Regions from separate parts of the Clostridium thermarum genome, predicted to be linked through region 1. Evidence: a T-box and tRNA genes for the amino acid it is inferred to sense, from the RefSeq annotation. Region 1 holds a T-box; the other holds one or more tRNA genes.
What was found. A T-box is a leader RNA that pairs with one kind of tRNA and senses whether it is charged. The one in region 1 lies ahead of FHY60_RS15700 (glycine--tRNA ligase), so its partner is inferred to be a tRNA-Gly.
Positions count from the first base shown of each region.

Region 2: it encodes a tRNA-Gly, which carries the amino acid that the T-box ahead of FHY60_RS15700 (glycine--tRNA ligase) is inferred to sense. The anticodon was not compared.

Region 1 is NZ_CP040924.1:3,410,066-3,413,235, forward strand. It holds gene murD (UDP-N-acetylmuramoyl-L-alanine--D-glutamate ligase) at 1-7, opposite strand, end outside; gene FHY60_RS18060 (hypothetical protein) at 312-479, opposite strand; gene FHY60_RS15700 (glycine--tRNA ligase) at 518-1,909, opposite strand; T-box leader at 1,956-2,118, opposite strand; tRNA gene FHY60_RS15705 (tRNA-Asn) at 2,267-2,341, opposite strand; gene FHY60_RS15710 (IS30 family transposase) at 2,591-3,170, shown strand, end outside.
Region 2 is NZ_CP040924.1:577,131-580,300, forward strand. It holds gene FHY60_RS02540 (glycoside hydrolase family 2 TIM barrel-domain containing protein) at 1-769, opposite strand, end outside; gene FHY60_RS18215 (hypothetical protein) at 745-936, opposite strand; gene FHY60_RS02550 (hypothetical protein) at 870-1,232, opposite strand; gene FHY60_RS18580 (trypsin-like peptidase domain-containing protein) at 1,418-1,564, shown strand; tRNA gene FHY60_RS02560 (tRNA-Gly) at 1,730-1,804, opposite strand; tRNA gene FHY60_RS02565 (tRNA-Leu) at 1,824-1,907, opposite strand; tRNA gene FHY60_RS02570 (tRNA-Lys) at 1,913-1,988, opposite strand; tRNA gene FHY60_RS02575 (tRNA-Gln) at 1,992-2,066, opposite strand; tRNA gene FHY60_RS02580 (tRNA-Pro) at 2,077-2,152, opposite strand; gene FHY60_RS02585 (methyl-accepting chemotaxis protein) at 2,564-3,170, opposite strand, start outside.

The DNA.
Region 1 (3,170 bases):
TTTTCATACACTGTTTTCCTCCTAGATAATTTTACAAAAAATTCAAACCTTTGTCCATCTATAAATAATTCCCTTTTAATAATTTATTATAACATCATGGTTAAAAAATGTGAAAATATTAATTAAATTATCTTCCACAAAATATAATATACCATATTAATTTATATAGGTGATACTATGCCACTTCTTACAATGTTTCTCACTCTACCATTAATATACATAGCTCATAAAAAACGTAGAGAGCCAGAAAAGTTCTTATTAATTAAGCTGGTGCTGATATGGCTTTTATGTCAGATGTATGTTTCGGTTAATTATAGCTTCCGAATCCCCATAGGCTTAATCATTAGTCTAATATTTACATACAAAGAAAAGATAAACAGGACATCAAAGTTCATAGCTTCAGGTATTGGAGCTTTTAGCTTTACCTCCAGTATATTGGTATACTTTCTCACAAAACCAACAGTATAGTCATATGCCATATAAAGTTAAAAAGAGCACTTTGAAGTGCTCTTTTTTGCTAAAACTCCATTTTCTCAGCGAGATACTTTTCTAATTCATCAACACTTAATCTAATTTGAGTCATTGAATCTCTATCTCTTACTGTTACTGTATTGTTTTCCAAGGTATCAAAGTCTATAGTAATACAGAAAGGAGTTCCTATCTCATCCTGTCTTCTATATCTCTTACCTATACTTCCTGCCTCATCATAGTCTACATTGAACTTCTTCCTTAGCATATCATAAATCTCAGTTGATTTTTCCGAAAGTTTCTTGCTCAAAGGCAGTATAGCAGCTTTAAACGGAGCTAAAGCAGGGTGTAATCTCAACACTGTTCTTACATCTCCACCTTCTAGTTCCTCTTCATCATACGCATCTGCAAGGAAGGCAAGCGCTACTCTATCTGCTCCTAAGGAAGGTTCTATACAATATGGTATATATCTTTCGTTTGTATTTGGATCAAGATAGGACATATCTTCTCCGGAATGGTTAGCATGTTGCTTCAAATCATAATCTGTTCTGTCAGCTATACCCCATAGTTCTCCCCAGCCAAATGGGAATAAATATTCTATATCGGAAGTGGCATTACTATAGAAGGAAAGCTCTTCAGCACTATGATCTCTCATTCTTAAATTATCCTTGTTCATACCAAGACTTAATAAGAAGTTCCAGCAGTAGTCCTTCCAGTACTTGAACCACTCTAAATCCTTACCTGGTTCACAAAAGAATTCTAATTCCATTTGTTCAAATTCCCTGGTTCTGAAAATGAAGTTACCCGGAGTTATTTCATTTCTAAAGGATTTACCTATCTGCGCTATACCAAATGGAACCTTTTTTCTTGAAGTTCTCTGTACATTTTTAAAGTTAACGAATATACCTTGTGCAGTTTCTGGTCTGAGATATATCTCTGACTTTGCATCCTCGGTAACCCCTTGGAAAGTCTTGAACATCAGGTTGAACTTCCTTATATCAGTAAAATTCTTCTTACCACACTTTGGACATACTATGCCATTTTCTTCTATATACTTCTTTAGCTCCTCATTGGTCCAACCATCTGCAGAAGCAACCTCAGCACCATTTTCTGTCATGTGATCTTCAACTAACTTATCTGCTCTAAATCTTGACTTACACTCCTTACAGTCCATTAAAGGATCTGAAAAACCGCCAACGTGTCCGGAAGCCACCCACACTTCTCTGTTCATGAGAATAGCACAATCCACACCTACATTGTATGGACTTTCTTGAACGAACTTCTTCCACCAAGCCTTTTTAACGTTATTTTTAAATTCAACGCCTAAAGGACCATAGTCCCATGAATTAGCTAATCCACCATAAATCTCTGATCCTGGATATATGAATCCTCTACCTTTACACAGAGCTACTAACTTATCCATAGTTTTTTCAAAAGCCATTTTGATATCCTCCCCTATTATTTATAAAATAAAAAGGACCCATACCATAAGGGACGGTATAACCGCGGTTCCACCCTTTTTGGCATAAGCCCTGCTCTCTCAAATATATACTCTAAAGCTCCCTTCACCTTATAATTTTAATGGTTCCCACCAGCCACCATCTCTCTAAAAAAATCATTAAGGCTACTCTTCTTTATCATCGTACCTTCTTTATTTACTTTAGTATAATTGTACCAAATAAAAGCTATTTGTCAATACAAGACAAGCTCCACATTGAATTTATATTCTATAAATTAACCACTTATAAAAATAAAAATCAGGCTTTCACCTGATCCCCTAATCTTCAAAAAATAAAATTGGCTCCGCGAAGAGGACTCGAACCTCCAACCCTTCGGTTAACAGCCGAATGCTCCACCATTGAGCTATCGCGGAACGCTTATCACAATAAATATTATATCAAGTATTCTAAAAAAAGCAATACTTTTTTGATAAATATTTTGTCGAATTTTTTATTTCTTTAATTGCAAAAGTAAATTCCACCTCTCTAGGTGGTAAGAGTGGATTTTAATTCTACAAATATGAAAGAGTATAGAGAGTGGAATTTAGTAATACAAAATATTATTATATTGATATATGCGTCATTACAGTAATCCTTGCTTGGTAAGGAAGGAGTTTTTCATTATGGCTAAATTCAAACACTTTACGTTAGAGGAAAGAGTCTCTATTGAAATAATGCTTAAAGCCTCCCTTTCTTTCAAAGCAATAGCCCGAGAGCTTGATCGAGATTGTACAACCATTTCCAAAGAGGTTAAAAATCATATCATGTACAAGCGAACAGGTTCTTACGGTAGACCTTTTAACAACTGTATTCATCGTTTAACTTGCAACCATACATATCTATGTGAGAAATCACATTGTAGAATTCGACGCTGTCGCTTTTGTTCAGATTGTTCAAAATTCTGTTCTGATTACAAAGCATATACTTGTGACTTACTCTCTAAGCCACCTTATGTGTGCAATGGATGTGCTAGCCTTACAAAATGTACTCTGGAGAAAGCAATCTATAATGCTTCCTATGCCCATGATGAATATGTACTTCGTCGTTCTGAGTCACGAAGCGGCATAACTATTTCTGAGGACGAGATTAAACGTCTTGATAAAATCATAACCCCACTCATTCAAAGAGGTCAATCTATACACCATATCTGCGTTAATAACAGAGACCTTATCATGCATAGTGAAAAATCAATCTACAACTATA
Region 2 (3,170 bases), 970 kb from region 1:
TTTCATCGAAATTGGGATAGGTTTGATATTGGCCTATCTCATGGGAAACCACCGGTACCTTGGGGATAAGTCCGACATCGGAGCTTATTGCTTCCACCTTCTTTGTTCCTGTGCCAAATTGTATTTCAATAGTTTCTCCGGCTGCTTTTACCGAAGTCTTATCGATTTCTATTTCTGTTGGAACTATGTTCTCATCGTAACTCTTCATGGTGCTTGGTTCGCACACCTGCACATGGCCCAGTGGAGCGTCACACATGGCATAAGAACCTCTTATTAACCTGTTTCGTGAAAATCTTACACCGCTGAAAAAGTCATCTTCCTCCAAGATAACCGGGGTAAACTGGAAGTTGTTAGAGCCCTGGGTATATAAATGTCTGTTATCAATACTTTTATAGAGGCGCAGAATTTCTGCCATCCTTTCCTTGCTGCCCCACAGCTCATTGCCAAGAGACATCATTGCAAAGGAAGGGTGGTTGCCGTAGGTCTTCAACATGGCAAGACCTTCAGCTATTAAGTATTCCTGCTCTACGGCATTATGATTTTCGTAGCTTTCGTCAGTCATGGTTCCCCAGAAAGGAAGTTCAGGCTGCATATAGATTCCTAATATATCAGCAGCCACAAAGGCAGTTTCCGGTGGACAGCAGGTGTGAAAGCGGTAATGATTTATGCCATAGGACTTGGATATTGAAAGCACTTTAAGCCACTCTTCTACAGTAGTGGGAGCAAAGCCGGTCTTTGGGAAGATCAAGCCATCGTGTTTTCCACGCATAAAGGTTTTGCTCCGTTAATGTTGAATTTATCCCCATCGGAACCAAGCTTTCTTAAGCCAGTGGTAACTTCAGCCGTATCTACTAGAGAACCATTGATTTTTAAACCAAGCTTAAAGGTGTAGAGGTTGGGCTCATATTCGCTCCATAAAAGAACATCCTCACCCATCTCATAATCTTCCAATTTGTCTGCGTATCCGGTGAGGTTAGATGGCCGCCCTTTGTTGGGTAATGCGTATTATCCACCAGTATGTTAATGATATGTTTCCCAAGGGATAGATTTTCTGTTATATCATAAATATCTGTTAGAAAGCCAACTTCTCTGCTTTCATTTCTATTGCCCTTTTTGGCATAGGAAGTGGTGCCCGGCAGGGTAATTGTGTCTCTGAAAACAGGAGGCATGCCTTTTTTATTTCCGTCAAGGTGGAAATTCCAAATTCCACTGATATCTATACATTTAAACATAGTTAAAACCTCCAATACACTTTTGTTTCGGTGGATTTTATATATATTAATGGTTCTTATTAAATCGTATACATTCCAAGAATAATGTTCAATCATAGTAATTTGACATAAATGACATGAAAATTTATAGGTTTTTGAAATACAAATATTTAAGCTTCATTTAAGGAAGCAATTCTATAATAAAGATATCAGCAAAGTTAATACGTAAAGATGCCAAAACCGATCTGGCAGTTTTAAAAATAGAAGCTTCAGACTTAACAACTGCAGTTTATGGGGATTCTTCTAAATTAGTTGTTGGCGAGCTTGCTGTAGCTATAGGTAATCCACTATAGGGATAGCCATATTTTTTTTATGCTAATATAGCATCAAATTTGGTGAAACTACACTAAAAATAGTAACTGCTTGAGGAATTAAAGGACTTAAAAGATCCACAACCTAGGGAACTTGTACATTTTATAAAAAGAAAAACAGAGAACCTGTCTCTGTTTTCTTTCTATTGGAGCGGAAGACGGGATTCGAACCCGCAACTTTCACCTTGGCAAGGTGACACTCTACCATTGAGTCACTCCCGCATATTAAATTTAAAATAAATGGTGCAGATGAAGGGAGTCGAACCCCCACGCCGTAGGCGCTAGATCCTAAGTCTAGTGCGTCTGCCAATTCCGCCACATCTGCACACTTGGTGGCTCACCGGGGAATCGAACCCCGGACACCATGATTAAAAGTCATGTGCTCTACCGACTGAGCTAGTGAACCAAATGGCTGGGATAGAAGGATTCGAACCTTCGCATACAGGAGTCAAAGTCCTGTGCCTTACCGCTTGGCGATATCCCAATGAATCCAATGGTCGGGGTGACAGGGATTGAACCTGCGACCTCATGGTCCCAAACCACGCGCGCTCCCATCTGCGCCACACCCCGTTAAATTGATTTCCATGCCTAAGTTATTTTATATGAAATTTATTTATTCGTCAATACCTATTTTTTAAAATAATCTATGTACTTATAGATCATAAAATATTAAAGGATTGGGGGGGCATAGGCAAATTTTGGCTTATAAATGTGGAACAATTTGTCCTATAATGGCATAATATGTAGTAATATATGGTATAGTATAAATCCAATCAATGATAATCCAATTGTCATTGATTGGAGATACCAATATATTACTTCAGCATTTTCTGTGGGTCCCAGTATAGAAGGGTAGGTTCACATTCAATATGGCTCAGATTTTACTCCACCGAAACAAGCAATAGCTACGTCTACTCATTAGTTGGAATGCCGGCATGGTACCTCCTCTGTGCCGGCATATTTTAATTTTCTTACTAGGTATTATATTTTAAATCTTAGAACTAATTCGTTTAGCTTTTGGGCTAACTCAGCCTGGCTTTGAGCTGTATGGGCAATTTGCTCCATGGCTGCAGTAGAGTCGTTTATGCTTTCATTAATTTGCTGTGAGTTAATTGATGAATTTTGAGAAAGTTCAGCTAGGGATTGAACTCCGTAAGATATTTGACCTATTGTAGTTTTTAAGTCTTTAGTCATGGAAGCTAATTCCTCGGACATACTGCTTACAAAGTCTGCATCTTCATGATATTGACTTCCAATACTCTCGAAGTTTCCGAACTGCGTTTTTACATTTTCATTCATAAAAACCAGCAGGCGTCTACTATTATGAGAAAGATCCTTGAAGGAAACTTGAACCTTATCAATTATCATCTTAATACTGTTTACGGAAGCTGCGGTCTGTTCAGCAAGCTTTCTTACTTCATCAGCAACTACAGCAAAACCTTTCCCCTGCTCACCGGCCCTGGCAGCCTCTATGGCAGCATTCAAGGCCAATAGGTTTGTTTGCTCAGCTACATTGGCAATGGTATCTGCTATTACACGGATTTCTTCTACCACTTTACCATCTTCTATAGACTTGAGAATTTTACTT